4 regions of the Pseudomonas sp. 1176_21 genome follow, and region 1 is predicted to be linked to each of the others. Evidence: riboswitches for the same ligand, from Rfam matches in the RefSeq annotation. Region 1 holds a riboswitch; each other region holds the start of a gene.
What was found. A riboswitch is a leader RNA that binds a small molecule or an ion and turns the genes downstream of it on or off. The one in region 1 is predicted to bind cobalamin.
Positions count from the first base shown of each region.

Region 2: it holds a riboswitch for cobalamin, as region 1 does, so the genes downstream of both, cobO (cob(I)yrinic acid a,c-diamide adenosyltransferase) here and FW760_RS04370 (CbtB domain-containing protein) in region 1, are expected to answer to the same signal.
Region 3: it holds a riboswitch for cobalamin, as region 1 does, so the genes downstream of both, FW760_RS16155 (TonB-dependent receptor plug domain-containing protein) here and FW760_RS04370 (CbtB domain-containing protein) in region 1, are expected to answer to the same signal.
Region 4: it holds a riboswitch for cobalamin, as region 1 does, so the genes downstream of both, FW760_RS15585 (ABC transporter substrate-binding protein) here and FW760_RS04370 (CbtB domain-containing protein) in region 1, are expected to answer to the same signal.

Region 1 covers NZ_VXCV01000001.1:912,521-920,280, reverse strand. Annotated here, with positions in the region: gene cobM (precorrin-4 C(11)-methyltransferase) at 114-860, opposite strand; gene FW760_RS04380 (cobalamin biosynthesis protein) at 889-1,293, opposite strand; gene FW760_RS04375 (CbtA family protein) at 1,293-1,982, opposite strand; gene FW760_RS04370 (CbtB domain-containing protein) at 1,994-2,179, opposite strand; cobalamin riboswitch at 2,294-2,522, opposite strand; cobalamin riboswitch at 2,579-2,777, shown strand; gene cobW (cobalamin biosynthesis protein CobW) at 2,876-3,946, shown strand; gene cobN (cobaltochelatase subunit CobN) at 3,950-7,699, shown strand; gene FW760_RS04355 (ATP-binding protein) at 7,707-7,760, shown strand, end outside.
Region 2 covers NZ_VXCV01000003.1:498,207-505,966, forward strand. Annotated here, with positions in the region: gene FW760_RS10440 (C40 family peptidase) at 1-135, shown strand, start outside; gene FW760_RS10445 (C40 family peptidase) at 270-803, shown strand; gene FW760_RS10450 (PQQ-dependent sugar dehydrogenase) at 869-2,185, opposite strand; gene FW760_RS10455 (hypothetical protein) at 2,264-2,842, opposite strand; cobalamin riboswitch at 2,993-3,214, shown strand; gene cobO (cob(I)yrinic acid a,c-diamide adenosyltransferase) at 3,350-3,961, shown strand; gene FW760_RS10465 (cobyrinate a,c-diamide synthase) at 3,958-5,253, shown strand; gene bluB (5,6-dimethylbenzimidazole synthase) at 5,250-5,897, shown strand; gene cbiB (adenosylcobinamide-phosphate synthase CbiB) at 5,897-6,805, shown strand; gene cobD (threonine-phosphate decarboxylase CobD) at 6,798-7,760, shown strand, end outside.
Region 3 covers NZ_VXCV01000006.1:168,489-176,248, forward strand. Annotated here, with positions in the region: gene FW760_RS16120 (TonB-dependent receptor domain-containing protein) at 1-690, opposite strand, end outside; gene FW760_RS16125 (hypothetical protein) at 959-1,144, shown strand; gene FW760_RS16130 (RidA family protein) at 1,245-1,637, shown strand; tRNA gene FW760_RS16135 (tRNA-Leu) at 1,737-1,821, opposite strand; tRNA gene FW760_RS16140 (tRNA-His) at 1,875-1,950, opposite strand; tRNA gene FW760_RS16145 (tRNA-Arg) at 1,992-2,068, opposite strand; gene folD (bifunctional methylenetetrahydrofolate dehydrogenase/methenyltetrahydrofolate cyclohydrolase FolD) at 2,354-3,208, shown strand; cobalamin riboswitch at 3,346-3,548, shown strand; gene FW760_RS16155 (TonB-dependent receptor plug domain-containing protein) at 3,670-5,604, shown strand; gene FW760_RS16160 ((2Fe-2S) ferredoxin domain-containing protein) at 5,703-6,044, shown strand; gene FW760_RS16165 (ABC transporter substrate-binding protein) at 6,041-6,967, shown strand; gene ctlX (citrulline utilization hydrolase CtlX) at 7,101-7,760, shown strand, end outside.
Region 4 covers NZ_VXCV01000006.1:42,585-50,344, forward strand. Annotated here, with positions in the region: gene FW760_RS15580 (DUF1624 domain-containing protein) at 104-1,276, shown strand; cobalamin riboswitch at 1,317-1,511, shown strand; gene FW760_RS15585 (ABC transporter substrate-binding protein) at 1,658-2,671, shown strand; gene FW760_RS15590 (FecCD family ABC transporter permease) at 2,668-3,684, shown strand; partial or broken gene FW760_RS15595 (ABC transporter ATP-binding protein) at 3,744-4,220, shown strand; gene FW760_RS15600 (pseudoazurin) at 4,494-4,931, shown strand; gene FW760_RS15605 (OprD family porin) at 4,928-6,277, shown strand; gene FW760_RS15610 (GNAT family N-acetyltransferase) at 6,281-6,790, opposite strand; gene FW760_RS15615 (Lrp/AsnC family transcriptional regulator) at 6,780-7,241, opposite strand; gene treS (maltose alpha-D-glucosyltransferase) at 7,429-7,760, opposite strand, start outside.

The DNA.
Region 1 (7,760 bases):
AGCCGATTTCCTATCGTCTGGGCCGGTTATCGCTAGCAGAGGCGGTTGAATCGGCAGGCGCGCCCATGGGAACGCGCCGGGCATCGGGCCGGGAGGGCCGCCGTCAATGGCCGTCAAGGTCGGTACAGGTGCGCATGCCCGGCGCGGTAGAGCGCCGACTCGCTGAAGGTATCGCTGCCCAATACCCGGCCCACCAGGATCAGTGCGGTGCGTCGAAAGCCCTTGGCCTGCACCCGTTGCACGATGTCGTCCAGGCTGCCCAGCACCCAGTCCTGATCTGGCCAGGTGGCGCGGTGCACCACGGCGATCGGGCAGTCGCTGCCGTAATGCGGGCGCAGTTCCTCGACGATTCTGGCCAGGTGCTTGACCCCCAGGTGAATGGCCAGGGTTGCCTGGTGGCTGGCCAGGCTCCCCAGCGATTCGCCCGGCGGCATCGGCGAGGTATCGCCGTAGCGCGTCAGGATCACGCTCTGGGCGATGTCCGGCAGGGTCAGCTCGCATTCGAGCAGGGCGGCACTGGCAGCCACGGCGGTCACGCCGGGGATGATCTGGAACGGGATACCCAGTTCACGCAGGTGGCGGATCTGTTCGCCGATCGCACCGTACAGCCCAGGGTCGCCGCTGTGTACGCGGGCCACATCCTGGCCGTTGGCGTGGGCCGTGCGCATCAGCTCGATGATCTGCCCCAGGTGCAGTTCGGCGCTGTTGATCACGGTTTCGGCGCGGTGGCCTTCGAGCACGGCGGCGGGCACCAGCGAGCCGGCATAGATGATCACCGGGCAGCTGTGGATCAGGCGCTGGCCCTTGACGGTGATCAGCTCGGGGTCGCCCGGGCCGGCACCGATGAAATAGACGGTCATGATGAATCCTTGGAAAGATTGCGCGGCATTATCCGTCAAACGGCGGGGCCCAGGCCAATGCCAGGGTGGCGGCGCCTTGCACGGTGCGTGGCAGGCGCAGTGCGGCATTGGCGCCGCCGCGTTGCTCGGCCAGGGCCAGCGCGGCGCTTTCGGCCACCCCATGGCAGCCGCTGAGGGCGAACGCCGTGGGCGAACGGTGGCTCAGGCGGCTTTCGAAGGGGGCCAGTTGCGCGGCCGAAAAGAACACCAGCGGCAACCCCAGTTGCCTTGCCAGTTCATGCAGGCCGGGTTCGCCGGCCTTGAGGTCGATGCTGGCCAGCCCGGCGAGGGCAGAGGCGGGCAGGTGATGGGCGAACAGGGTCTGCTGGAGCAGGGCGGCCAGTTCGCGGGCCGGGCAGCCGCGACGACAGCCCAGCCCGGCATACAACTGCATCAGGCTGGCTGGCGACGGTACAGCCAGGCACTGAGCAGGCCCAGGGCCAGCCAGAACGCGGCATTGGTCAACAGTGACGCCACCTTGAACTGCGCCTCCAGTGCTTGCGGCGCCAGGCTCTCGTGCACCTCCGGCTGCGGCGCACCGATCACGTGCGGAACAACCAGCAATGCCACACCCAGCGCCTTGAGCAGCCAGTTGTGCGCAAACACGATCAGGGCCAGGCCGGCAGCGGTGGCAGCCGCGGCGCCCACCCACCACAGTTGACGCTGCGCCAGGTCGGCGGCGGCAGTGCCCGGCAGCTCTGGCGGCAGCCCGAGGGTGGGCGCCAGGCAGAATACCGCGAACCCGGCAAGCCCCCAGGCTGCGCCGGTGGCGGTACGGCCCGGCGCACGCAGGGTGTACAGCGCAGCCAGGATCAGGGCAAAGCCGACGGCCACCACCAGGTTGCCACCGGTGGTCGACAGCACGCGCTGCCAGCCGTCTTCAGGCGACCAGGCCTCGGCATCGTGGTGGTGGCCTTCACCCGCGGCGTCGGCATGCTCATGGGTTTGGGCGGCCGGTGCCGGGTTCTCGTAGGTTTCGGCCTGCAGAATCAGCGGTGCGACCCAGAAGCTTTGCAGCAGGGTCAGCAGCAGGGCGGCGAGCAGGCCGGTAAAGCCTGCGGTGCGGGCAATGCGCTTGATCATCGGGGCAGGTCTCAGTGGCAAGGGAACGCGGCGCTGTGGCGGGTATCGTGGGCAGCGTTGTGCACCGCCTCGATGTGCGAGAAGCCGGCGAAGTAGACCAGGCAAAGGCCCAGCAGCGATGCACCGATGGCGACGGCCAGGCGCTGGCTGAGGGTAGTGGGGGTGACGAGGGGCTGGCTGGCGGTACTGATGGGCATGGCGCGTTCCTTTTTGGTGTTGTCGTGTCGTCGGGGCTATCGGCAACAGGCAAGCGCGGCCAACCCCTGCGCGAGGCTCGCCCAGGGGTTCAACAGCGCCCGCCCACCGCGGGTTTGTCATGACTGTATCGGGCCGGTCTCCGGGCTTGCGAGGGCTGGCAGCATGCTCAGCCTGAGGGCGTCACCTTCCCATGCCGCACAGCTGGCACAGTGGTAAAGACGCTTTCCTCGCTTACCGTTGCGGGGGCAGCACCGGATTTGTCGCTGCTTCTTTGCAGAAGCGGCTGACGCACCGGTTTCCCGTTTCACCTTGTAAAAAGGCACCCGAACGAATGCGGCTAGCAAATCACGCGCGCCGGCATCCGTCAATACAGCGGTTGACCTGCCCCGGACCACTGCGTAGCCTAGCCGCTTCGAGGTTCTGCGGCCCTGGCTGCAGCTAAGACGGGAATACGGTTCAAGCCGTGGCTGCCCCCGCAACTGTAAGCGTTGAACGGCATCGGCCGTGCCACTGCCCCGGGCGGGAAGGCGTCGATGCTGCCGGCAGGCGTGCCGGCACAGCGCGAGCCAGGAGACCTGCCTCGAACAGTTTCCGACTTTCAACCGGGCGGGGTGATCCGGTGGCGAATGCGCTCAGGCAGCAAGGCTCCTGCGGCTCTCGTCCTGCATGCCCGCCATCCTGCCAAGGGCACCCCCATGAAAACACTGGCCAAACTCCCCGTCACCATCGTTACCGGCTTCCTCGGCTCGGGCAAGACCACCTTGCTGCGGCACATGCTCGACAACGCCCAGGGCCGCCGCATCGCGGTGATCGTCAACGAGTTCGGCGAGCTGGGCATCGATGGCGAGATCCTCAAGCAGTGCAGCATCGGCTGCACCGAGGAAGAAGCCAGCGGGCGCGTCTACGAGCTGGCCAACGGCTGCCTGTGCTGCACCGTTCAGGAAGAGTTCTTCCCGGTGATGCGCGAGCTGGTGGCGCGCCGTGGCGACCTGGACCATATCCTCATCGAAACCAGCGGCTTGGCACTGCCCAAGCCACTGGTGCAAGCCTTCCAGTGGCCGGAAATCCGCAACGCCTGCACGGTGGATGCGGTGATCACCGTGGTCGACAGCCCGGCCGTGGCCGCCGGCACCTTCGCTGCCTACCCCGACCAGGTGGACGCCCAGCGCAAGCTCGACCCGAACCTGGACCACGAGTCCCCACTGCACGAACTGTTTGCCGACCAGTTGGCCAGCGCCGACCTGGTGGTGCTGAACAAGGCTGACCTGATCGCTGCCGACGACCTGGCCAGGGTGCGCGCCGAGGTGGCCGAGGAACTGCCGCCTGCGGTCAAGGTGGTGGAGGCCAGCAGCGGCCGCCTGCCGTTGGACGTATTGCTGGGCCTGGGCGCCGAGTCCGAGCAGCACATCGACGCGCGTCGTACCCACCACGATTCGCACCATGACGGCGATGACGACCACGACGATCACGACCATGATGCCTTCGACTCCATCTCCATCGAGTTGCCCCAGGCCGACGAAAGCCTGCTGCTCGATGCCCTGACCCAACTGGTGGTGCAGCACGGCATCCTGCGCGTGAAGGGCTTCGCGGCCATTCCGGGCAAGCCGATGCGTCTGCTGGTGCAGGGCGTGGGTACGCGCTTCGACAAGCACTTCGACCGCGCCTGGCGCAGCGACGAGCCACGTACCACGCGCCTGGTGCTGATCGGCCAGGACCTAGACGCCGTGCAACTCGAAGCCAGCCTGCGCGCCGCACTGGGCGCCTGACCCATGCACCTGCTGCGGACCCAGCCCGGCGGCTTTGTGCCGGACGACAGCATCGCCGACCTCGGCCAGACCCCCGCCGACCTGGTGATTCTCTGCAGCGGTGATTCGCACCTGGCACTGCTGGCCGAAACCGCCCAGCAGTTGCCGGACGACTACCCCAGCCTGCGCCTGGCCAACCCGATGCAGGTGCAGAACCATGCTTCGGTCGACCTGTATGTGGACGAAGTGCTGCGCCATGCCAAGGTCATCCTGGTGTCGCTGCACGGCGGCATCGGTTACTGGCGCTATGGCGTGGAGCAACTGGTGGCGCTGGCGGGGCGGGGCGTGCAACTGATCCTGGTGCCGGGCGACGACCGCCCGGACCCTGAGCTGACCAGCCTGAGCACGGTGCCCCCTGCCCAGGCCGAACGGCTGTGGCACTACCTGCGCCAGGGCGGCAAGGCCAATGCGCTGAACCTGTTCCAGTGCCTGGCCAGCCAATGGCTGGGCCGCGACTACCGTTGGGACGAGCCGCAGCAGTTGCCGCGCACCAGTGTCTATCACCCGCAACACCCCCAGGCGAGCGTGGACAGCTGGCGTGCCCTGTGGCAGCCCGGCCAGCCCGTGACGCCGATCATCTTCTACCGCTCGCACCTGCAGGCCGCCAACACGGGGTTCATCGATGCGTTCTGCGAGCGTCTGCAAGGCGCGGGGCTCAACCCGCTGCCGATTGCCGTGGCCAGCCTCAAGGAGGCAGCCTGCCTGGACCAGGTCGAGCAATGGCTGGACCAGGTCGACGCGGCCCTGATCATCAACACCACAGGCTTCGCCCAGTCCAGCCCGCAGCAGCCGCATTTGCGCCCGTTCCGGCGCGACATCCCGGTGCTGCAGGCCATCTGCGCACAGGACAACCAGCCGGCCTGGGAGGCCAGCGAACAGGGCCTGGGGGCCCGCGACCTGGCCATGCACATTGCCCTGCCGGAACTGGACGGGCGCATCATCAGCCGGCCGATCAGCTTCAAGGACCTGGCCTGGCGCAGCGAACGCAGCCAGTCGGACGTGGTGTGCTACAAGCCGCACCTGGAACGCATGGATTTTGTTGCGGAACTGGCCCGGCGCTGGTGCGAGCTGGCGCGCCTGGGCAACCCGCAAAAACGCGTGGCGCTGATTCTGGCCAACTACCCGACCCGCGACGGGCGCATCGGCAACGGTGTGGGGCTGGACACCCCGGCGGCGGCGCTCAACATCCTGCGTGCCATGCAGGCCCAGGGCTACCCGGTAGGGCCGTTGCCAGACAGTGGCACGGCGCTGATCCAGGCCCTGCTCGGCGGGGTCAGCAACGACCTCGACACGCTCGACCAGCGCCCCTGTGCGCAGAGCATGGCGCTGGACGATTACCGCGCCGCCTTCGCCCTGTTGCCCCAGGCCAACCAGCAGGCGGTGCGCGAGCGCTGGGGGGAGCCGGAGCAGGACCCGATGTTCCGCAGCGGGCGCATGATGGTCGCCGGCCTGCGCCTTGGCCTGACCTTCGTCGGTATCCAGCCGGCGCGCGGTTATCAGGTCGACCCCAGTGCGGTGTACCACGACCCCGACCTGGTGCCGCCGCATGGCTACCTGGCGTTCTACTTCTGGCTGCGCCACGCCTATGCCGCCGATGCGCTGATCCACGTGGGCAAGCACGGCAACCTGGAGTGGCTGCCGGGCAAGGGCGTCGGCCTGTCGGCCAGGTGCTGGCCGGACGCGTTGCTGGGGCCGCTGCCGAACATCTACCCGTTCATCGTCAACGACCCGGGCGAGGGCGCCCAGGCCAAGCGCCGCACCCAGGCGGTGATCATCGACCACCTGATGCCGCCGTTGACCCGCGCCGAAACCTACGGGCCGTTGCGCGACCTGGAACTGCTGGCCGACGAGTACTACGAGGCGCAACTGCTGGACCCGCGCCGGGCCCGTGAACTGCAGCGCGACATCCTCAACCTGGTGCGCGACAACCACATCGATCGCGAGCTGCAGCTGGAAGGCGCGCTGGACGATGCGGCGGTGTGGCTGCCGCGCCTGGACACCTACCTGTGCGACCTCAAGGAGTCGCAGATTCGCGACGGCCTGCATGTGTTCGGCCAATCGCCGGACGGGCGCCTGCGGATCGACACGCTGCTGGCCCTGCTGCGGGTGGAACGTGGTGATGGGCGCGGCCCCAATGCCAGCCTGCTGCGCGCCCTGGCCCGCGGCCTGGGGCTGGGCTTCGACCCGCTGGACTGCGACCTGGGCCTTGCCTGGGAAGGGCCACGGCCGCCCAGCCTGGCACAGGTGAGCAGCGAGGCCTGGCGGACCAACGGCGACACCCGCGAGCGGCTTGAACTGTATGCCGCCCGCCTGATCGAGCAGACCCTCGACGGGGCGCCGGCCAGCCACCAGCACAGCGCCGACGTCGAGGCCGTGCTGCAGGCGCTGCGGGCCCAGGTGGCGCCGCAGCTGGATGCCTGCGGCCCGGCCGAAATGCAGGGCCTGCTGGCGGCGCTGGACGGGCGTTTCGTGCCGGCGGGGCCGAGCGGGGCGCCCAGCCGCGGGCGCCTGGACGTGCTGCCCACCGGCCGCAACTTCTACACCGTGGATGTGCGCAACCTGCCCACCGCCACGGCATGGCGCATCGGTTTCGCCTCGGCCAACCTGATTCTGGAACGCCACCTGCAGGACCACGGCGACCACCTGCGCCAGCTCGGCCTGTCGGTATGGGGCACGGCCACCATGCGCACCGGCGGCGACGACATCGCCCAGGCCATGGCCCTGCTCGGCGTACGCCCGGTATGGGCCAGCGGCAGCCAGCGGGTGGACGACTTCGAGATCCTGCCGGTGAGCCTGCTGGATCGCCCCCGGGTAGACGTGACCCTGCGCGTTTCGGGGTTCTTCCGCGATGCATTCGGCAACCTGATCAAGCTGTTCGACGCGGCGGTGCAGGCCGTGGCGGCACTGGATGAGCCGGATGACCTCAACCCCCTGGCGGCCAAGGTGCGCAGCGAGCGTGCCGAACTGCTGGCCGCTGGCCTGAGCCCCGAGCAGGCCGAGCGCCAGGCGGGCTGGCGGGTGTTCGGCTCCAAGCCCGGTGCCTACGGCGCCGGGGTGCAGAACGCCATTGACGGCCGTCTGTGGCACAGCCGTGAAGACCTTGCCGAGGTCTACCTCAACCATGGCGCGTATGCCTATGGCGCCTCGGACGACGGCACCGCCGCGCGCGAACCCTTTGCCCGGCGCCTGAGCCAGGTGCAGGCGGTGCTGCAGAACCAGGACAACCATGAGCACGACCTGCTCGATTCCAACGACTACTACCAGTTCCAGGGCGGCATGCTCGCGGCGGCAGAAAGCCTGGCCGGTGCCGGCGTTGCCAGTTACCACGGCGATCACAGCCAGCCGGATCGCCCGCGCATTCGCACCCTCAAGGAAGAACTGAACCGGGTGATCCGTGCGCGTGCGCTCAACCCCAAGTGGATCGACGGGGTCAAGCGCCATGGCTACAAGGGCGCGTTCGAGATGGCCGCGACGGTCGACAACCTGTTCGCCTTCGATGCCACCACGCACCTGATCGACGATCATCATTACCAGTCGCTGGCCGAGGCCTATGTGCTCGATGCCGCGACCCGCGAGTTTATCCGCCAGCACAACCCCGAGGCCCTGCGCGACATCACCGAACGTTTGCTGGAGGCCCAGCAGCGCGGGCTGTGGCAGGCACCGGGCGAGTACCGCCAGGCCCTGGAAGAGCAACTGCTGGACGCAGAGGAATAAGCCAGACATGAGCGAACCCATACATTTTCCGCTGGCCGCCGTGGTCGGCGCCCACGACCTG
Region 2 (7,760 bases), on a different contig from region 1:
CAGTTCATCCACTCCAGCAGCCGCCGCAGCGGTGGCGTGCGCATCGACAATCTCGGTGACCGCTACTGGAGCAAGACCTTCATCGAAGCCAAGCGCGCGCTGGCCATGGCACCGACTACCCTGTCGCGTAACTGAGTCTGCGCGTGATGTCCCGCACGGCGGCGTAGCTGAAAAGCTCGCCGCCGTGCGTGTTTACAGAAAACGTCTAATCTAATTTCTCACCTATTTCCGACTTGGGGTCGGGCGGCTTCAGACAGGATGTTCTGACTATGTCGATACTCGCGCGCGTTGCTGTACTTTCCCTGGCGGCCCTGCTGGGTGCCTGCTCCAGCCATGCCCCGCAGAAACCTCAGGTGGTCGAGCCGAAGGTGATGGCGCCCCAGGTGTATTTCTCGCCAGTGGCCGAGGATGTGCTGTTCCGGGCCCTGGGCCTGGTGGGCACGCCTTACCGCTGGGGCGGCAATACCCCGGACTCGGGGTTCGATTGCAGCGGGCTGATTGGCTACGTGTACCGGGACGCGGCGGGTATCGCCCTGCCGCGCTCAACCCGCGAGATGATCGGCATTCGTGCCCCGGACATCGACAAGGGTGCGTTGCAGTCGGGCGACCTGGTGTTCTTCGCCACCAATGGCGGCACCCAGGTAAGCCATGCCGGTATCTACGTGGGCGAGGGGCGTTTCGTGCATGCACCGTCAACGGGCGGTACGGTGCGCCTGGACTACCTGTCCAACAGCTACTGGCAGAAGACCTACCTCAACGCCAAGCGCGTGCTGCAGCCGGCGCACCTGGCGCGCAATCCCTGACAGCGTGGCCTGCAAAGCCGGCTCCAGCAGGAGCCGACCTTGCCGGCGAACACGTCAGCGCAGTGCTACTGCGCCTTGCTTACCCGCCAGATCACATTGCCCACATCGTCGGCCACCAGCACCCCGCCACGCTGATCGTTCACCACACCGACTGGGCGCCCCATGGCCTTGCCGTCCTCGTCGAGAAACCCGGTCAGCAGATCAATGGGCTTGCCCGACGGTTTGCCTGCCGTGCTGAACGGCACGAAGATCACCTTGTAGCCACTGTGCGGCTTGCGGTTCCATGAGCCGTGCTGGCCGATGAACGCGCCCTGGTCGAATGGCGCCGGCAAGGCGTTCGGCACGGTAAACGCCAGCCCCAGCGAGGCGGTGTGCGGCCCCACCGCATAGTCCGGCGCAATCGCGCTGGCCACCAGCTTTGCATCCTGCGGTTGTACGCGTTCATCCACATGCTGCCCGTAATAGCTGTAGGGCCAGCCATAGAAGGCGCCGTCCTTCACCGACGTGATGTAGTCCGGCACCAGGTCGCTGCCGATCTCGTCACGTTCGTTCACCGCCGTCCACAGCTGCTGGCTATGGGGTTCCCAGGCCAGGCCGTTGGGGTTGCGCAGGCCGGTGGCGAACAGGCGCTGGCTGCCGGTGGCCGGGTCGACCTCCCAGATCGCGGCGCGGCCTTTCTCCTGCTCCATGCCGTTCTCGGCCACGTTGCTGTTGGAGCCCACGGTCACGTACAGCTTCTTGCCGTCGGGGCTGGCGATCACGTTCTTGGTCCAGTGGTGGTTGAGCGTGCCGCCCGGCAGGTCGACCACCTTGGTGCCGCTGCCCTGCAGGCGGGTGGCGCCTGGCTCGTAGGTGAAGCGCAACAGCCGATCGGTGTCGGCCACATAGAAGTCGTTGCCCACCAGGGCCATGCCGAACGGCGAGTTCAGCCCCTCGATGAAGGTGGTGCGGGTGTCGGCCACGCCGTCCTTGTCGCTGTCACGCAGCAGGGTGATGCGGTTGGGGCTGGGCACTCCGGCACCGGCGCGGCCCATCACCTTGCCCATCACCCAGCCCTTGATGCCCTTGCCGTCATCGGGCTTGGGTGGCGCGTTGGTCTCGGCCACCAGCACGTCGCCGTTGGGCAGCACGTACAGCCAGCGCGGGTGGTCGAGCTTGTCGGCGAAGGCCACCACCTGGGTGCCTGCCGCAGCCTTGGGTTTGCCGCCCTCTGGCCAGCCGATGGCCGGCGCGATGTTTACCGTGGGGATCAGGGTCTTGTTCGGTTCGGGCAGGCGCGGCGACGGGCCGGTGCCATCGGTGACGTCCAGGCGGGCGTTCTCGCCGCAGGCCACCAGCCCGGTGGTGAGTGCCAGCAGTACAGCAATGCGCATGTTGCCCATGATCGGTGTCCCTCGCGAAGTTGGCCGTGCCCAGTAAGGTAGAGGCGGGCACGTCGACGAGGTTCCCTCGACAGGGGCTCAGGCCTGCTTGAGCAGCAGCGCGATGCCGGGGTGGTAGCGACCCACGTCGTCGTGCAGCTTGCGGTAGCCATAGGGGAACACCCAGGCGATGGCGCATGCATTGTGCTTTTGCAGGTCGTCGACCAGGTCCTGAAGCTCTTCGGGGCTGGCGTGTTGCCCGGCCTTGTACGGGCTGACGAACAGCGCGGCAACCTTGAGCTGGCTGGCATAGCCCACCAGGCGAGCCTGGGCGACGCTCTCCTGCAGGGCATCGGTGAGGTCGAGCTTGCCGACCCGTGGCCAGCGCTGGGTGGCTTGCAGGTAGGCGGTCTCTTCCTTGCTGGCGATCACCAGGTCGCAGTGCGCCGCACGCTCGCCTTCGTCGCGCTGCTTCTTGGTCTGCGCACCCTGCAAGGTCACCAGCTCCGCCTGCCAGGCCGCCGCGCCCAGCACGCCAAGGTTGCTTTGCACGCCTTGCCAGTAGGGGGCGTCGCTGTCGCCCAGGGTCTGGTTGTAGCGCTCCAGGCACTCGGCCCAACGTTCCAGGGCGGGGCGCAGGAACTCCAGACGCGGGTTGTTGATGATCAGACCTTGCATGCCGTGCTCCATTGTTATTGTGGATCGGAGAGGTGCGGATAATGGCTATGTGATATCACTGCAGTGAGTGTGACACAAGATGACATAAATGCCATTGATCCAGACCGCTTCGCAGCGCCTTTGATTGACGCTCATGGCCCAACCCTCTAACCTTCGCGACTTGTTTCAGGTGCTCTGCGGCCAAGGTGCCGGCAGGGTGAAACAGGGAAGCCGGTGGGCACGTGCAACGTGCGATTCCGGCGCTGCCCCCGCAACGGTAAATGAGTCGGGATCGCGCAGGGCCACTGGGTGCAACAGCCCGGGAAGGCGCGCGATCCGGGTCGAACAGACCCGCCCATGAGCCCGGAGACCGGCCTGTCACAGATCAACGGCATCACGGAGGGTGATGCGCGGTTCTCCCGGCCAGTGGCAGGGCCTGCGCGTTTTCCGTGTGCCATCGCCAACCTGCTGTCGCGCCGACTCGATCCCCCCGGTCCCTGTGCGCGCCAGTTGCCCACGGAGCCTCCGATGACCGACACCACCGATCGCGACGAACGCCATCTGGCGCGCATGCTGCGCAAAAAAGCGGTAATCGACGAACGCATTGCCAACTCGCCCAACGAATGCGGCCTGCTGCTGGTACTCAGCGGCAACGGCAAGGGCAAGAGCAGCTCGGCCTTCGGCATGCTGGCGCGGGCCCTGGGCCACGGCATGCAATGTGGCGTGGTGCAGTTCATCAAGGGCCGCAACAGCACCGGCGAGGAGCTGTTCTTCCGCCGCTTCCCCGAACAGGTGCGCTACCACGTGATGGGCGAGGGCTTTACCTGGGAAACCCAGGACCGCCAGCGCGACATCGCCGCCGCCGAGGCTGCCTGGGCGGTTTCGCGCCAGTTGCTGCAGGACCCGGCCATCGGTTTTGTAGTGCTCGATGAGCTCAACATCGCCCTCAAGCACGGCTACCTCGACCTCGATCAGGTGCTCGGCGACCTGCAGGCACGCCCACCGATGCAGCATGTGATCGTCACCGGCCGCGGCGCCAAGCCCGAGATGATCGAGCTGGCCGACACCGTGACCGAGATGGGCATGGTCAAGCATGCCTTCCAGGCCGGCATCCGTGCCCAGAAGGGCGTGGAACTATGAGGCAAACCCGTCATTGCCCGGCGGTGCTGATCGCGGCACCTGCATCTGGCCAGGGCAAGACCACGGTGACGGCCGCACTGGCGCGCCTGCACCGCAACCAGGGGCGCAAGGTCCGGGTGTTCAAGTGTGGCCCGGACTTTCTCGACCCGATGATTCTGGAGCGCGCCAGTGGCGCCCCGGTGTACCAGCTGGACCTGTGGATGGTCGGCGCCGAGGAAAGCCGGCGCCTGCTGTGGGAAGCCGCCGCCGACGCCGACCTGATCCTGATCGAAGGGGTGATGGGGCTGTTCGACGGTACGCCGTCCAGCGCCGACCTGGCGCGGCATTTCGGCGTGCCGGTGCTGGCGGTGATCGACGGCACGGCCATGGCCCAGACCTTCGGCGCGCTGGCCCTGGGCCTGGCGCGCTACCAGCCCGACCTGCCGTTTGCCGGCGTGCTGGCCAACCGTGTGGGCTCGCTGCGTCACGCGCAACTGCTCGAAGGCAGCCTGACCGAAGGCCTGCGCTGGTACGGCGGGCTGTCGCGGGAAACCGGCATCGAACTGCCCAGCCGCCACCTGGGCCTGGTGCAGGCCAGTGAACTGACCGACCTGGACCTGCGCCTGGACGCCGCCGCCAACGCCCTGGGCGACAGCTGCGAGTCGGCCCTGCCGCCGGCGGTGGCCTTCGATGCGCCGCAGCCGCGCAGCATCGAGCCACTGCTGGCCGGCGTGCGGATCGGCGTGGCGCGCGACGAAGCCTTCGCATTCACCTATGGCGCCAGCCTGGACCTGTTGCGCGAGATGGGCGCACAGCTGAGCTTCTTCTCGCCGATCCACGACCGCCTGCTGCCAGACTGCGACAGCCTGTACCTGCCCGGCGGCTACCCTGAGCTGCACCACCATGCGCTGGCCGCCAACACGCCGATGCTGGCGGCGATCCGGGCCCATCACCAGGCCGGCAAGCCCTTGCTGGCCGAATGCGGCGGCATGCTCTACCTGCTCGATGCACTGACCGATGTGGCCGGCGAACGGGCCGAACTGGCCGGCCTGCTGCCGGGCGAGGCGGTGATGCAGAAGCGCCTGGCGGCCCTGGCCCTGCAAGCGGTAGAGCTGCCCGAGGGCACCCTGCGCGGGCATACCTATCACCATTCGCTGACCAGCACCGCGCTCGAACCCATCGCCCGCGGGCAAAGCCCCAACGGCGGGCGCGGCGCCGAGGCGGTGTACCGTTGCGGCCGGCTGACGGCCTCGTATGTGCATTTCTACTTCCCGTCCAACCCGTCTGCGCTGGCGGCGCTGCTGGCACCATGAGCGACCAGGCCTTCAACGACGCCGAGCGCGCGGCGGTCTACCGCGCCATCGGCGAACGTCGCGACATGCGCCATTTCAGCGGCGGCGAGGTGGCCCCCGAGCTGCTGGCACGCCTGCTGCAGGCGGCGCACCAGGCCCCGAGCGTGGGTCTGATGCAGCCCTGGCGTTTCATCCGCATCACCCGTCGCGAGCTGCGCCAGCAGATCCAGGCGCTGGTGGAGCAGGAGCGGGTGCGCACCGCCGAGGCACTGGGGCAGCGTTCTGACGATTTCATGCGGCTCAAGGTCGAGGGCATCAACGATTGCGCCGAGGTGCTGGTGGCGGCGCTGATGGACGGGCGCGAGGCGCACATCTTCGGCCGTCGCACCTTGCCGGAAATGGACCTGGCCTCGCTGTCGTGCGCCATCCAGAACCTGTGGCTGGCGGCCCGTGCCGAGGGCCTGGGCATGGGCTGGGTGTCGCTGTTCGAACCGCAGGCACTGGCCGACCTGCTGGGCATGCCGGCCGGTGCCAAACCGCTGGCGGTACTGTGCCTGGGCCCGGTCGAGGCGTTCTACGAGGCGCCCATGCTGGTGCTCGAAGGCTGGGCCCGCGAGCGGCCATTGAGCGAGATGCTCTACGAAAACCATTGGGGAGAGCGTTGATGAGTGTGGCCTTGCTGAGTGTGGCCGGGGTGGCGCTGGATGCCTTGCTGGGCGAGCCCCGGCGTGCGCACCCGCTGGTCGCGTTCGGCCGTTATGCCGGACGCCTGGAACAACGCTTCAATGCCGGCGGTCGTGGCTGGCGCAGCCATGGCGTCACCGCGTGGTTTCTGGCGGTGGTGCCCCTGACTTTGCTGGTGACTGTGCTGTCGTGGCTGCCCTACATCGGCTGGCTGGTGGAGATACTGGCGCTGTACTGCGCGCTGGGCCTGCGTAGCCTTGGCGAACATGTACGGCCCGTGGCCGAGGCGCTGCGTGGCGGCGACCTGGACGAAGCGCGCCGCCGCGTGGGCTACCTGGTCAGCCGTGAAACCGACGAACTGGATGACACCGCCGTGGCGCGTGCCGCCACCGAATCGGTGCTGGAGAACGGTAGTGATGCAGTGTTCGCCGCCCTGTTCTGGTTCGTGGTGGCGGGGGCGCCAGGTGTGGTGCTGTATCGCCTGAGCAATACCCTGGATGCCATGTGGGGCTATCGCAACGAGCGCTTCGAGCGCTTTGGCTGGGCCGCAGCGCGCATCGACGATCTGCTCAACTATATTCCGGCGCGGCTGGTGGCCCTGACCTACGCGGTGCTGGGCAGGACGCGCCTGGCACTGAGCTGCTGGCGCCGTCAGGCGCCGTTGTGGGACAGCCCCAACGCCGGCCCGGTGATGGCAGCTGGCGCCGGTGCGCTGGGTGTCGAGCTGGGCGGCGCGGCGGTGTACCACGGCGAGCTGCACCAGCGCCCGCAACTGGGCGAAGGCCCGCCGGCCGATGCTGACGCCATCGAGCGTGGTTGGCAACTGGTGTGCAAGGGCGTGTGGTTGTGGTTGCTGCTGTTGTGCGTGGGGGCGCAATTCTATGCTTGAACACGGTGGTCGTTTGCAACGGGCGGTGCTGGAGTACGGCATCGCAGTGCAGGACTGGGTCGACCTGTCCAGCGGCATCGCGCCGTGGCCCTTCGCGATCCCCGAGATCCCGTTGCGCGCCTGGGCACGCCTGCCCGAAACCGACGATGGCCTGGAGCAGGCGGCCCGCGAGTACTACGGCGTGCCGCAACTGCTGCCGGTGGCCGGGTCCCAGGCCGCCATCCAGGCCCTGCCGCGCTTGCGTCGCAGTGGCAAGGTCGGTGTGCTGTCGCCGTGCTACGCCGAACATGCCGAGGGCTGGCGGCGCGCCGGGCACCGCGTGCGTGAAGTCGGCGAGGCCGAGGTGGAGTTCTTTCTCGACAGCCTCGATGTGCTGGTGGTGGTCAACCCCAACAACCCCACCGGGCGCCTGTTGAGCGCCGAGCGCCTGCTGGGCTGGCACGCCCGCCTGGCCCAGCGCGGTGGCTGGCTGGTGGTGGATGAAGCGTTCATGGACAACACCCCGCAACACAGCATCGCCGCCGAAACCTGGCGCAACGGGCTGATCGTGCTGCGCTCGTTCGGCAAGTTCTTCGGCCTGGCCGGTGTACGCCTGGGCTTCGTGCTGGCCGAACGCCAACTGCTGCAGCTGCTGGCCGAACAACTGGGGCCCTGGTCGATCGCCGGGCCCACGCGGATGCTGGGCCAGGCCTGCCTGCTCGACCATGGCGCCCAGCAGCGCCAGATCACCCGCTGCGCCGAGGCCAGCACACGCCTGGCGCAGGTACTCGATGCTGCCGGCTTCACGCCGGCCGGCGGCTGCGACCTGTTCCAGTACCTGGAGCTTGCCCACGCCGCGCAGTTGCACCAGTTCATGGCGCGGCGCGGCATCCTGCTGCGCCTGTTCGAGCACCTGGGCAGCCTGCGTTTCGGCCTGCCGGCCACCGACACCGATTGGCAGCGCCTGGTCCAGGCG
Region 3 (7,760 bases), on a different contig from region 1:
GTTGGGGTCGACGAAGGCCATCGGCCCGCCTGAACCGTGACCGGCGTTGTTGCGGAAGGTCTGGGTCACGCCGTCGATCATGGTGTTGACCCGCCCCAGGCCCGACAGCCCGCGGATGTTCACCGAAACCCCGGGCTGGCTGCGCGAATGCAGGGTGTAGGTACCGGGCATGGAACGCACCAGGCTGTTGAGGTCCTGGCGTTCGGCGTGCACTTCGCGGCTGCTGCGGATCACGCCCGGGCGCTCGCCCAGTGCGTTGACCAGCGTGGGGCCCACCTCCAGCGCGCTGCGGCTCTGTTCCTCGGCGCGCAGCACGAAGCTCTTGTCCTTGAGCTGCACGATGCGCAGCCCGGTACCCATCAGCAGCAGGTCGAAGGCTTCCTTGCGGTTGTACTCGCCATCCAGGCCCTGGGTCTGGCGCTTGTCGGTCAGCTCCGGGGCAAAGGTCAGCATCACGCCGGTGGCGCCCGCCAACTGGTTGAGTGCGGGCGCCAGCGGGCCTGCCGCAATCTGGTAATGCTTGCGTACAGCTGCGTGCTGAGCGGTGGGCGCCTCCATGGGCGCCGCCATTGCAACGCTGGCACCACTGACGGCAAGCGCCAGCACAGTAAGCGCGCCCTGCGCCGCCTTGAAAACACGGTGCCTGTCGGGCTGCTGGCCTGGATTTACGGTCGGCGCGATGCGTTTCACGTGAAGCTCCCTGGAACGTTGCAATGGTCTTGCAATAGAGGTCACGTGAGGCAGTCAAAAAGGGAAATGAAAATCAGTATTATTTTTAAAATCATTCATCAGCATGCGCGCGGATAAATGTTGGAACAGTTCTGCCCGTGATGTTCACGCGCCTACGGCGCAAAGGACGCTATGCTTGCAGGGCCTTCCGTTGACGAACGGTGCCACAGCACCCGCACACGGAACGGCCGACTCGAGTGGCAGGGAGGCCGTGATAAAGGAACCGCACATGGAAAAATACCGATTGGCCGCTGCGCAGCTCGACGAGAGCCTCAGCAGAATTCGCGAACAACGCGATCACCTCCTCGCCCTGGGGGAGGCGGAGCAAGCCGCTCCACTCACCAGAATCCTCAACATCGTTCGACTGGAGCTTGAGCTGTCACCGGTAGGTGGGCCCAAGGCGACCAGGCACTGACGCGAGGGCACTGAAACGCGAAAGCCACCTTGATAGGTGGCTTTTCTGTTCTATAGAGTGGCGCGTCGCTTGATAGCCCTACTCTCCTGGACCCTGCCCCATGACTGATCGCCAGATTATCGTCCCCGACGAGATGAAATTGCTTTGCGAGCGTGCTGGTTATGCCCCCGCGGTAAAGGTGGGCAGAACCCTGTACTGCGCCGGGCAGGTGGGTCGAACGCCGGAGCTGGAGGTGATTGAAGACCCGGAGCAGCAGTTTCTGGCGGCCTGGGAAAACCTTCGCCTCGTGCTCGCGGCGGGCGGTTGCGGGTTTGACGACGTGGTCGAAATGACGACCTATCACATCGACATGCAACGCCATATGCCGCTGTTCAGGAGCGTGAAGGACAAGGTCTTTCCAAGGAGCACCTGTGCATGGACCTGCATAGGCGTCAGCGAACTCGCCCGACCAGGGTTGCTGGTGGAGATCAAGTGCATTGCGGTGCAGCGGTAGGTGCGGGTAAGGAGTAGAAGCCCAGAAACGAAAAAAGCCGCTCAAGGCGGCTTGTTCCGGGCTTCAACGCACTTCAGCGAAGGGCGGTGAAAGCATCTATGGTGCGGACGAAGAGACTCGAACTCTTACAGCTTGCGCCGCTGGAACCTAAATCCAGTGTGTCTACCAATTTCACCACGTCCGCGTGAAGCTTTTAAAGCAAAGGCGCCGGATTTTCATCGGGCGCCTTTTAGAATATGGGGTGGACGATGGGGATCGAACCCACGACAACAGGAGTCACAATCCTGTGCTCTACCAACTGAGCTACGCCCACCATATTGCTTTACTGCTTTTACTTGTGCCAGCTGCCTGTATTGGCGCACCCGGCAGGACTCGAACCTGCGACCATCCGCTTAGAAGGCGGATGCTCTATCCAGCTGAGCTACGGGCGCATATTTAATCTGCTTTCTGTTAGGATTACAAATTAACTTTTAGTCATACCGAACAAGCTATCAAAACCACTCATTCTGCCTGACCTTGCTAACCAGTGCTAGGCTCTGCCCGACAAGTGCGATGAATGTTATAGACGAGCGGCAAAGTCGTCAACACTTTTTTGAAAAAAATTCATTTTATTTAAGGGGTTAGGGGAATTGCCAGACCAAGCGCCTTTGCCCTGCGCCCCGGTCATGCGAGAATGCGCGCTCTTTTTATTCCCTCTCGATGGTTAATCACGCGTCATGACTGCACAACTTATCGACGGCAAGGCGATCGCCGCCAGCCTGCGCCAGCAGATCGCCCAACGTGTCGCGCAACGTCGCGAGCAAGGCCTGCGCACCCCCGGCCTGGCAGTGATCCTGGTAGGCAGCGACCCCGCCTCCCAAGTCTATGTTTCGCACAAGCGTAAAGACTGTGAAGAGGTCGGCTTCAACTCCCAGGCCTATGACCTGCCCAGCGACACCACCCAGCAGGCGCTGACCGACCTGATCGACCGCCTAAATGAAGACGCCGACATCGACGGCATCCTGCTGCAGCTGCCACTGCCGGCGCACCTGGATGCCTCGCTGCTGCTCGAGCGCATTCGCCCCGACAAGGACGTGGACGGTTTCCACCCTTATAACGTAGGCCGCCTGGCCCAGCGCATCCCGCTGCTGCGCCCGTGCACCCCCAAAGGCATCATGACCCTGCTGCACAGCACCGGTCAGGACCTGTACGGCATGAATGCGGTGGTAGTGGGCGCCTCGAACATCGTCGGCCGCCCCATGGCCATGGAGCTGCTGCTGGCCGGCTGCACCGTGACCGTGACCCACCGCTTCACCAAGGACCTGGCCGGCCACGTCGGTCGCGCCGACCTGGTGGTGGTGGCTGCCGGCAAGCCGGGGCTGGTCAAGGGTGAATGGATCAAGGAAGGCGCCATCGTCATCGACGTGGGCATCAACCGCCAGGAAGACGGCAAGCTGGTGGGCGACGTGGTCTACGAGACCGCCCTGCCCCGCGCCGGCTGGATCACTCCGGTGCCAGGCGGCGTCGGGCCGATGACCCGGGCGTGCCTGCTGGAGAACACCTTGTATGCGGCCGAAGAGCTGCACGGTTGACCCCGCTGGATTTAAGTTCCAGCGGCGCTAGCCACTAAAGGAACGGCACCTGAGAAGGTGCCGTTTTTTTTGGCCTGGAACAAACGCACGCTCGTCAGCAAAGGCCGTCAGGTTGACGAACGGTCATGACAATGGTCAGATGCGGCCCAGTTTCAGGTGCCTGCTGCCGCCGTGCAGCAGGTGAAACGGGAAGCCGGTGCGTCTTGCATGACTAGTCCGGCGCTGCCCCCGCAACGGTAAGCGAGTGAAGCATCCAACAGGCCACTGTGCGCAACGCATGGGAAGGCGGATGACTTCGAGCCTCGCAAGCCCGGAGACCGGCCTGCAAACCCACGACTGTTGAAAGGATGCGTTCAGTCATTTTGGCAAACCTGCGGTGGGCGGGCACGAGCCGGTATTCTGGCGCGCGTTCGCCGGAACCCTCCTGTGCGCTTCCCGAAAAATCCTTTTTCGAGAAGTAGATGAAGACACGTCGTTTTACCCTGATCGGTTGCCTGATCGGCAGCCCGGCCCTGGCGGCCAGCGAACCCCTGACCCTCGACCAGCAGATCGTTTCCGCACCCTCGGTGGAGTCCACCACGGTGGCCGAGATGGCGCGCTATGGCAGCAAGGTGGAGGTCGTGGACCGCGAGCAGATCGAGCGCGCCGGCCCCAGCGCCGACATCACCCGCGTGCTGCAGATGTTCGTCCCCGGCCTGTATGTGGCGCCCAAGCAGGGGCCGTTCGACTATGGCACCTATTCGCTGCTGGGCGGGCGCAACGACGACACGCTGATCATGCTCGACGGGGTGCGCCTGAACAACCGTCTCTACGGCGGCATCTATATAGACACCCTGCCCGCCGCCGCCATCGAGCGCATCGAGGTACTCAAGGGCGGCCAGAGCCTGCTGTTCGGCACCCAGGCCGTGGCCGGGGTCATCAACATCGTCACCCGTTCGGCCCATAGCCGCGACCCCTCGGGCCAGGTCAACCTGGGCGTCGACAGCTTCATGGGGCGCAACGGCGATGCCCGTATCGAGCGCATCTTCAGCAACGGCCTGGGCGACCTGGGGCTGCTGGCCTACGTCAGCCACAACGTGTCCGAGGGCTACCAGCCCTACCACAGCAGCCAGATCACCTCGACGGTCAGCGACAAGAAGCGCAGCTACGAGGTCAACACTTTCGGCGCCAAGGCCGCACAAAGCCTGGGCGATGACAGCCGCCTGGAGCTGTTCTACCAGTACAGCGCCGCCAACCTGGACTTCCTGCGCCCGGACGCCAACCGCCGTACCACCAACGACCGCGTGCAGCAGATCGCCACGGCCACTTTCGAGCAGCGCCTGAACCCCGACTTCAGCTACTTCGTCAAAGGCCACATGAACGATTGGGATACGCGCTACACCCGCATCTACAACAACACCGACGGCAGCACCCGCACCCTCAACCACGACGACTACTGGGGCTTCAGCGACTGGGGCATGCAGGCCGAAGGCAAGGCCGTGCTCCCCGACGAGCACACCCTGGTGTTCGGTACCGACAACCAGTGGTTCAAGGGCAAGGACGACGTGCTCAAGATCGATAACAACCAGGCCGAGGCCCATGCGCTGTATGTGCAGCTGCGCCCTGTCATCGACGCCCTGCCTGACTGGCACCCCAGCATCGGCGTGCGCCGCGAGCACCTGAGCGGTGGTGACAGTGCCACGGTGGGCATGCTCACCTCGCTCTACGACCTGACCGACCAGCTCAAGCTGCGCGGCCAGTTCGGCACCGCCTACAAGCTGCCCAACGCCGAGCAACTGTACGTCAACGAACCGGGCGACGAGATGGGCAACCCCAACCTCAAGCCGGAGAAGAGCCGCAATGCCGAACTGGGCCTGGACTACACCGGCCTGATCCAGGGCCAGCCTTACAGCCTGAGCGGTACGCTGTTCACCCGGCGCATCGAGGACCTGATCACCATCGTGGATGCACAATGGGTCAACGGCGATGGCGAGATCCAGGTGCGCGGCGTCGAGGTCAACGGGCAGTTCCAGCTCAGTGACCGCTGGCAGCTGGCGGCAGACATGACGCGCAACCTGAGCGAGTCGCGCAACGGCGCCACCCTCAACAACATTCCCGGGTTCTTTGCACGCAGCCGGCTGGGGTACGAGTCGGGTGACCGGATGTGGGGCGCAGGCGCGGCGGTGCGCTACATCGGCACGGTGAAAAGCCCGCGGGATGTGGACTACGGGCATTACACCGTGGTGGACGCCGATGCCTACCGCTACCTGGACGGCGCCCGCCAGCATCGCCTGAGCCTGCTGCTGGAGAACCTGCTGGACCGCGACTACACCACCAGCATGGACAGCGGCGCGCGCAAGGTGCAGAACCTGGGAAGGCCGTTCACCAGCGAAGTGCGTTACACCTACAGCTTCTAGAAGCAGCGCGGGTCAAGCCCGCTCCCACAGGCTCATCCGTCACCTGTGGGAGCGGGCTTGACCCGCGAAAGCCGCACCACGGACTCAAGGACAAGCCCATGCCCATCCCCAGCAAACCCGAGTGGTCGCACATTCCCGCTCACGCCCGCCACGTGATGCTGTGCACCGGCCCGCGCTGCACCCAGCGCGGCGCGCAGCAGGTGTGGAAAGTGGTGCGCAACGAACTGCTCGCCGCCCAGCGCATGGAAACCGCCGACGGCGTGCTGCTGACCCGCACCCACTGCCAGTTCCCGTGCAACCTGGGCCCGGTCGCCACCGTCTACCCCGAGCGCTGCTGGTACCGCATCGCCAGCGCCGACGATGCCCGCCGCTTGGTGCGCGAGCACCTGGTCGCAGGTACCCCGGTCAGCGCACTGCTGCTCAATGGTGATACCCCATGACGCGCCTGCTCTGCCTGCTGTTGTGCCTGCTCGGCACCACGGCCCATGCCCAGACCTACCGTAACTGCGGCCAGGACTGGACCCTGCCGCACGCCCCGCCGCAGCGCATCCTGGCGCTCAACCAGCATGCCGCCGACCTGCTGCTGGCCCTGCAGGTCGGCCCGTCGCTGGTTGCGGTGAGCTACATCGATGACGACCCAGAGGCGCTGGCCTCCCGGCGCTACCGCGGCGTGCCCCTGCTGTCGCGGCTGTATCCCTCGCCGGAGGTGTTCTATGCCCAGCGCTACGACCTGGTGGTCGGCGGTTTCGCCAGCGCCTTTCGCGATGGCGTGGGCGCCCGTACCCACCTGACCCGCAATGGCATCGGCAGCTATCTGCTGGAGAACGCCTGCGACCCGCGCCCGGCCTCCGGTTTCGCGGCCATCGAAGACGACCTGCGCAGCCTGGGCAAGCTGCTGCAGCGCGAACCCCAGGCCGCTCGGCTGATCGCGCAGCAACGAGCAGACCTGGACCGCGCCCGCCAGCTCGCCGCGCAGCATGCCCCGCTTTCGGTGTTCTACCTGGACAGCGAGCACCAGGGCCTCGACAGCGAGGGCAGCCGCGGCTTCATCACCCAACTGATCCAGGTCGCCGGTGGGCGCAACCTGTTCGCCGACGTCGACCTGCACCGCGTGACCGTCGACCCCGAAACCCTGCTGCAACGCGACCCGGACGTGATCATCCTGGCCGACGCCGTCTGGTCGCCGGCCCGGCGCAAGCGCGAGTACCTGCACAACCACCCGGCCCTCTCGAAGTTGCGTGCGGTGCGCGAGGGCCGGCTGATCGACCTGCCCTTCACGCACCTGGTGGCAGGCGAACACAGCGCCCGTGCTGCCGTCGCGCTGGCCAACCAGTTGCGTGACATGGCCGAGCACCTGCCCTGAACCGGCACAGCCGATTACGCTGCAATACCCCGCTTTTCAGCTTTCCCCGCTGAGCGCCCTGCGCGCTTCAGCCGGGATTGCAGCGCCACTGCATCGACAATAGACGCACTGCCAACCCCGGATGCGTGCCTCGATGCAAACCACCAATACAGTCTTGATGATCCGCCCCGCGCGGTTCGCCTTCAACCCGGACACCGCACTCAACAACCGCTTCCAGCAGCCTGCACTGGACCCCGACCAGGCACAGCATAAAGCGCTGGAAGAGTTCGACGGCTATGTGGACACTCTGCGCCAGCATGGCGTCGAGGTGCTGGTGGTGCAGGACACGCCGGCCCCGCACACGCCTGACTCGATCTTCCCCAACAACTGGTGGAGCAGCCACGCCGACGGCAGCCTGGTGCTCTACCCGATGGAGGGCCACAACCGCCGCCTGGAACGCGACAAGGGCGTGCTGCAGGTGCTCGCCGACCGTTTCAGCATTCACAACACCATCGACCTGAGCCCGCTGGAGCAACAGAGCATGTTCCTGGAAGGCACCGGCAGCATGGTGCTCGACCGCGAACACCGCATCAGCTACGCCTGCCACTCCGGGCGCACCCACACCGAAGCACTGCGCCAGTTCGCCGACAGGCTCGACTACCGCCTGTGCCTGTTTCACGCCGTCGACCGGCAGCGGGCGCCCATCTACCACTGCAACGTGATGATGAGCGTGGGCCGCGGGCTGTCGGTGGTGTGCCTCAAGGCACTGCCCGATGCCGACGAGCGCCGTACCCTGGAACACAGCCTGCGCGCC
Region 4 (7,760 bases), on a different contig from region 1:
GATGTCGCAGCATGGCAGTCAAGATTGTAAGGAAGATTTACCGAGCGAATAGAAATGTTATACAGTAACCATTCAATTCGCCCCCTCTGCCTGCGACCTTTCAATGACTAGCGCTACTGCCCTCCCCGCCGCCAGCAAACCGAGCCAACGCCTGCTGTCCATCGATGCCCTCAGGGGCCTGGTGATCCTGTTCATGCTGCTGGACCACGTGCGCGAAACTTTCTTCCTGCACCGCCAGGTCAGCGATCCGATGGCCATCGACAGCACCGAACCTGCGCTGTTCGTCAGCCGTACGCTGGCCCACCTGTGCGCCCCGGTGTTCGTGCTGCTGACCGGGCTGTCGGCCTGGCTGTATGGCCAGAAGCACCAGGGCCGGGGCGATGTGTCGGCCTTTCTGTTCAAGCGCGGGCTGTTTCTGGTGGTGCTGGAGTTCACCCTGGTGAACATCGCCTGGACCTTCCAGCTGCCACCCAGCGTGATCTACCTGCAGGTGATCTGGGCCATCGGCATCAGCATGATCGCCCTGGCGGCCCTGGTGTGGTTGCCGCGCCCGCTGTTGCTGGTGCTGGGCGCCGCGATCGTGGCCGGTCACAACCTGCTCGACGGCCTGCACTTTGCGCAGGGCTCTGCGCTGCACGTGCCGTGGGCGATCCTGCATGACCGCGGCTGGCTCGAGTTCTCCGACAGCCTGCGCCTGCGTACCTCGTACCCGGTGCTGCCGTGGGTCGGCGTGATCGCGCTGGGCTACGGCCTGGGCCCCTGGTTCGCCCACTCGATGCCGGCCACCACGCGCCAGCGCCGTCTGCTGCTGGCAGGCCTGGCAACCCTGATCGGCTTTGTCGCCCTGCGCCTGCTCAACGGCTACGGCGAGGCGCCATGGACGGTTCAGGCCGATACCGCGCACACCCTGATGAGCTTCTTCAACATCACCAAGTACCCGCCCTCGCTGCTGTTCCTGGCCCTGACCCTGGGGGCTGGCCTGCTGTTGCTGCTGGGCCTGGAGCGCGCCGGGCAGCGCCGGTGGATCAGCACCCTGGCGGTGTTCGGCGCCGCACCGATGTTCTTCTACCTGCTGCACCTGTATGTGCTGAAAGTGGCGTACCTGGCCTGCGTTGCACTGCTGGGCCTGAACCAGGGCAATTACTTCGGCTTCGATGGTATCTGGGCGGTGTGGCTGACCGCCGTGCTGCTGGCCGTGGCGCTGTTCCCGCCGGTGCGCTGGTTTGCCGCGTTCAAGGCCCGCCGTCGCGACATTGCCTGGCTCAAGTACCTCTGAGGCTGGCGGGGTTTTGTTTCCCTGCGGGCGGCGTGATCGACTACCATGCCGCCCGCCGGTTTCCACACGGAATCAATAGGGAATCCGAGACGCCACTGCATGGCGTCAAACGGAACTGCCCCCGCAACTGTAAGTGCCGAGCCTGCTCCTGAAATGCCACTGGGTGACCCCCGGGAAGGCCGGAGCCAGGTGACGACGCACCAGTCAGGAGACCTGCCGGCACAGCAACAATCACTAACCGGCGGGGTGTCCGGGGAGTACATCTGTGCCGCGAGCGCCCCGCGCGCCGAACGGCCTTGCCCTGCCCGCGCGGCAGCGCCTGTCGATGTGTTTCCAGGTTGTACACCCCTGCCCGTGTACGGTTCGAATGGAGATCGCATCATGCAGTTGCCCCGCCTTGTCACCCTGCTCGCGGGCCTGGGTCTGTCGACCCTGGCCCAGGCCGCCCCGACCCACTACCCGCTCACGCTGCAGAACTGCGGCATGCCGCTGACCTTCCAGCACGCGCCCGACAGCGCCGTGACCATCGGCCAGGCCGGCACCGAGATGTTCTACGCACTGGGCCTGGGCGACAGGCTGGTCGGCACCTCGCTGTGGTTCAACGATGTGCTGGCGCAGTACAAGGTGCAGAACGACAAGGTCGAGCGCCTGGCCGACAACGACCCCAGCTTCGAGGCGGTGATCGGCAAGCGCCCGCAACTGGTGGCGGTGCAGCTGGAGTGGATGGTCGGCCCGCAGGGCGTGGTCGGCACCCGCGAGCAGTTCCATGAGCTGAACATCCCCACCTACCTGATGCCGTCCGACTGCGAGGGCAAGGACAACCTGGTCGGCGCCGACGGCACCCGCCTGGAGCCGTTTCGCATCGACAGCATCTACAACAGCATCAGCCAGCTGGCCGAGATCTTCGACGTGCAGGCGCGTGGCGAGCGGTTGAACAGCGAGCTCAAGGCACGCCTGGCCAAGGCTGCCGCCACCGTGAAAGGCAAGGATCTGAAGGACACCAGCGCCCTGTTCTGGTTCTCCAGCGCAGACCTGGACATCGACCCGTACGTGGCCGGGCGCAAGGGTATCCCCGACTACATGCTGCAGACCCTGGGCGTGCGCAACGTGGTGCAGTCCGATGAGGAATGGCCGACCGTGGGCTGGGAAACCATCGCCAAGGCCAACCCCACCTTCCTGGTGATCGCGCGCATGGACCGTCGTCGCTTCCCGGCCGATGACTACCAGAAGAAACTCGAATTCCTGCGCAGCGACCCGGTCACGCGCAACATGGACGCGGTCAGACACAACCGCATCGTGATTCTCGATGCGCACGCCATGCAGGCCAGCACGCGCCTGTTCAGCGGCATGGAGACCCTGGCCTCGGCCATCAACGGCTTCGACCTGGCGCCATGACAGGCAGCGTTGTGCGCGGCCTGCTCGCGTGGCTGGCCCTGCTGCTGGCGATACTGGCAGGGGTGGCGATTGGCGAAACGCCGATCGCCCCCTCGGTGGTGCTGCAGGTGCTGGCCAACAAGCTATGGGCCGCCGGGCACCTGCTGGACCCGATCGATGAAGGCATCGTGTGGAACTATCGCCTGACCCGTGCGCTGGTGGCCGCCGCCTGCGGCGCGGGGTTGGCCACCTGCGGGGTGGTACTGCAGTCGCTGCTGCGCAACCCGCTGGCCGACCCGTACCTGCTCGGCATCTCGGCCGGCGCCTCCACCGGCGCGGTGCTGGTGGCGCTGCTGGGGCTGGGCGCGGGGGCGATCACGCTGTCGCTGGGCGCCTTCGTCGGGGCCATCGCGGCCTTCGCGCTGGTGGCGCTGCTGGCCCGTGCCAGCGGGCCGTCCAACAGCACGGGGCAGATCATCCTCGCCGGGATCGCCGGCTCGCAGCTGTTCAACGCGCTCACCGCCTTTCTGATCACCCGGTCGGCCAGTGCCGAGCAGGCGCGCGGCATCCTGTTCTGGCTGCTGGGCAACCTCAGTGGCGTGCGCTGGCCGTCGGTGTGGCTGGCGGTGCCGGTGGCGCTGGCCGGCCTTGCGGTGTGCGTGTGGCATCGGCGGGCGCTGGACGCCTTCACCTTCGGCAGCGACTCGGCTGCCTCGCTGGGCATCCCGGTACGCCGCGTGCAGGTGCTGCTGATCAGCTGCGCGGCGCTGGTGACGGCAGTGATGGTGTCGATCGTCGGCGCCATCGGCTTTGTCGGGCTGGTGATTCCGCATGCGATGCGGCTGCTGTTCGGTACCCCCCATGCGCGCCTGCTGCCGGCCAGCGCGCTGGGTGGCGCGCTGTTCCTGATTGCCGCCGACGTGCTCTCGCGCACCCTGATCAAGGGCCAGGTGATTCCGGTGGGGGTGATCACGGCGCTGGTCGGCGCACCGGTGTTCGCATTGATACTGATTGGCCGCAGGAGCGCCCGATGAACGCTGTCACCCACCCGCTGGATGAAGCTGCACTGCGCTGCACCGGCCTGGGTTTGAAGATGCGCGATGCCGTGCTGCTGGACGCGGTCGACCTTGAGGTGCGCCGTGGCGAGACCCTGGGTATCGTCGGCCCCAACGGCTCGGGCAAGTCCACCCTGCTCAAGCTGCTGGCCGGGCTGCGCACGCCCACCTGCGGCGAGGTGCAGCTGGGCAGCAACGCGCTCAGGCAGCTGCCACGCCGCGAGGTGGCGCGGCGGTTGGCAGTGGTCGAGCAACAGGCCGACACCAGCGATGCGATCAATGTGTTCGATGCCGTGGCCCTGGGCCGCACGCCGTGGTTGTCGGCGTTGCGCCCGTGGTCGGCAGACGATCACGCTATCGTGCAGCAGGCCCTGGCCGACGTGGATGCCACCCACCTGGCAACACGCAGCTGGCGCAGCCTCTCCGGTGGCGAGCGCCAGCGCGTGCACATCGCCCGGGCCCTGGCGCAACGCCCGCAACTGCTGTTGCTCGACGAGCCGACCAACCACCTCGACATCCAGCACCAGCTGGGCATTCTGCGCCTGGTTCAGGCGCTGCCGGTGACCACCCTGATCGCCCTGCACGACCTCAACCAGGCCCTCACCTGCGATCGCCTGGCCGTGCTCGAGCGCGGGCGCCTGGTGGATGTCGGCCCGCCGTTGCAGGTGCTGACCTCGCAACGCCTGCAGGCCACCTTCGGGGTGCAGGCGCACTACCTGACCGACCCCTTCGACGGCGCGCAGATCCTGCGCGTTCGTTCCTCTTGACCTGAAATGGATAGCCCGCCCATGCGCCTTGCCGCCTTGCCCCTGCTGCTCGCCAGCGCCCTGCTCGCCCCTTCGGTATCGGCCGAGGTGCACGAAGTGAAAATGCTCAACCGTGGTGCGACCGGCAGCATGGTGTACGAGCCGGACTACCTGCGCATCGCCCCCGGCGATTCGGTGAAGTTCATCGCCACCCAGAGCGGGCACAATGCCGCCTCGCTGCCCGGCCTGCTGCCCGAAGGCGCCGAGGCGTTCAAGGGCAGGATCAACCAGCAAATCGAGCACACCTTCAACGTGCCGGGCCTGTACGGCATCCAGTGCATCCCGCACCTGTCGATGGGCATGGTGATGCTGATCCAAGTCGGTGAGCCCGCCGCCACGCCACCGAGCCTGCCGAGCACCTTGCCCAGGCGTGCAGCAGATCGTCTTGCCGCCCTGCTGCAACGCGAGGCCGCACAATGATCGCACTGCGCACCCGTTCGGCCCTGCTGCTGGCATTGGCCGGGCCGGCGCCCCTGGTGCTGGCCGAATCGGCCCAGGAGCAGGCCAACGGCCTGGTCGAAGACAGCACCTGGAGCCTGCTCAACCGCAGCGTGTACGACAACCGCGAATACCGCCACGGCGCGCGCAACAGCGGCGCACGCAATGCCTACAAGCCCCGTGCCGAGCGCAACGGTTATGCCGAGGAATGGGCCTATGGCCTGATGGGCACGTTGCAGTCGGGCTTCACCCAGGGCCTGATCGGCGTGGGCGTGGATGCCCATGCCTACCTTGGCGTGCAACTGGACAGCGGCGGCGGACGCGCCGGCAAGGCGCGCCTGCTGGGGCTGGACAACCACGGCCACCCCAAGAACGAATTCAGCCGCGGCGGCGCGGCGGTCAAGCTTCGGGCCTCCTCCACCGTGCTGTCGTATGGCGAACAGCGGGTCAAGACCCCGGTGTTCAGCTCGTCCGACAGCCGCCTGCTACCCGAAACTGCCACCGGGGTATTTGTCACCAGCACCGAATTCGATGGGGTGAAACTGGTAGGCGGGCACTTCACCGAGAGCACCGACCGCAACGCCAGCAGCCATGACCAGGGGTTCGTGGTGAACTACTCCAACGCAGCAAAGGGCGATGCCTTCGACCTGGCCGGGGTGGTCTACAGTGCAAGCCCGAGCCTCAGCGCCAGCCTGTACACCTCGCGCTACGAAGACACCTGGAACCAGCACTACCTGGGCGGCACCTTCAGCCATGCACTGGACGCCAATCGCTCGCTCACCTTCAACCTCAACCTGTACCGCACCACCGACACCGGCAAGGCGTTGTCCGGGCAGATCGACAACACCACCTGGAGCCTGCTCTCGACCTACGCCCAGGGCCCGCACAGCTTCAGCCTGGGCTACCAGAAGGTCGATGGCGACACACCGTTCGACTATGTGACCCGTGGCGCGATCTTCATCAGCAACGCCGTGCAATTGTCGGACTTCAACGCCCCCAACGAGCAGTCGTGGCAGGCCCGCTACGACCTGGCGATGACCCCGTGGGGCCTGCCCGGGCTGGTGCTGAGTGCGGCGTATGTGCGCGGCAGCCGCATCGATGGCAGCCACGTCGACCCGCGTGGCGGCTATGCGTACCTGGGCTACGGCGAAGGCGGCAAGCACTGGGAGCGCGACCTGGAGGCGCGCTACGTGGTGCAGGGCGGCGTGGCCAAGGGCACCACGGTGTCGCTGCGGCACAACGTGCACCGGGGCAACACTGCCCAGGCCGAGCTGGATGCCGACCAGATCCGCCTGGCGGTGGAATACCCGCTCAACGGGCGCTTCTGAGGTTCAGCCGGCGGGCAGGCGACATTGCATGTGGGTGGTCTGCCACACCGGGTCGGCTTCCACATCGATGATCTCGAAGCCATGTTTTTGCCAGAAACCAATGGCGCCTGGCAGAAACGGATGGGTGTGCAGGTACAGCACCTGCACCTGGTCCTGCAGCGCCAGCTCACGCAACGCGCGGTACAACTCACCGGCCAGCCCGCTGCGGCGATAGGCCGGCAACACGAACAGGCGCACCACTTCCACCACCTTCTGCCCACGGTAGTCGAGCTGGCGGAAGCGGTGGTCGTAAGGCAGGTAGCCGATGGCCGCGACGATCTGGCCATTGCAGCGGGCCAGCAGGAAACGCCCCGCGCCGTGCAGGTAGACCTGTTCGAACTGCTGCAGGTCTGCCGGCATCCCGGTGGCGGCGAGTTTGGGGAACAGCGCGGCGCGGGCCTGCATCACGAACGCGACGGCAGCCTGCCTGTCGTCGGCGCCGGCCTGGTGCAGCGTGATCGGCTCAGGGCGCATAGCGCAGCGGCAGGCGGGTGGAGTACTTGATCTGCTCCATGGAGAAGCTGGAGCTGATGTCGGACAGGCCCGGAATGCGGATCAACTGCTTGTACACCGCGTCGTAGGCGGCCACGTCCGGCACCACCACGCGCAGCAGGTAGTCGGTGTCGCCGGCCATGCGGTACACCTCCAGCACTTCGTCGATACCGGCCACGGCGGCATGAAAGCCGGCCAGCCAGTCGGCGTTGTGCTGGGTGGTCTTGATCGAGACGAACACCACTACGCCGACATTGAGCTTCTTGCCGTCGAGCAGGGCCACGCGGCCGCGGATGATGCCGGCCTCTTCGAGCTTCTGGATGCGCCGCCAGCAGGCGGTGGTGCCCAGGCCGATCTGCTCGGCGATATCGCCCACCGCGCGGGTGCAGTCGGTTTGCAGAAGGTCGAGTATTGCCCGGTCCAGCTTGTCCATGCAGAAGCCTTTTGGTGGGGAGAGGCATCGGGCATTTTCCATCAGGTGGGCGGGGTGTGTCACGGGGCAGGCAGCAGTGCGGTGACGGTGGCGGCCCCTTGCAGGAGCTGGCCTTGCCAGCGAAGGGGCCGGGGAACCGTCAGACACGAAACCCCGGGCCTGTAAAAACGTTACCGCATGCAAACGCCTACAGCGTCGCCACACTGCTCACGATGCGCAGCGAAAGGCCCTCATAGCCATCCAGATTGATAGTCATCTCCCCCGCTTCGCTCAGCTCGCCCTCCAGCCGTTCGTTGATCATGTCCACCACCGCGCCGGGGCTTACATCCGGCAGATGCAGGGTTTCGCTCAGTGGCTCGGCACCGAAGTTGAGTGCGGTGATCTGGATGCCCTTGCCTGCCGGCAGCTCGTGCACCATCAGCAGCAAGGCCGGGTTGGCCACCTCGGGGATCAGGATCTGCCGGCTCGCCGCAATCGCGTAGGCCTGGCGCACAGCGAGCATGCGTTTCAGGCTGCTGG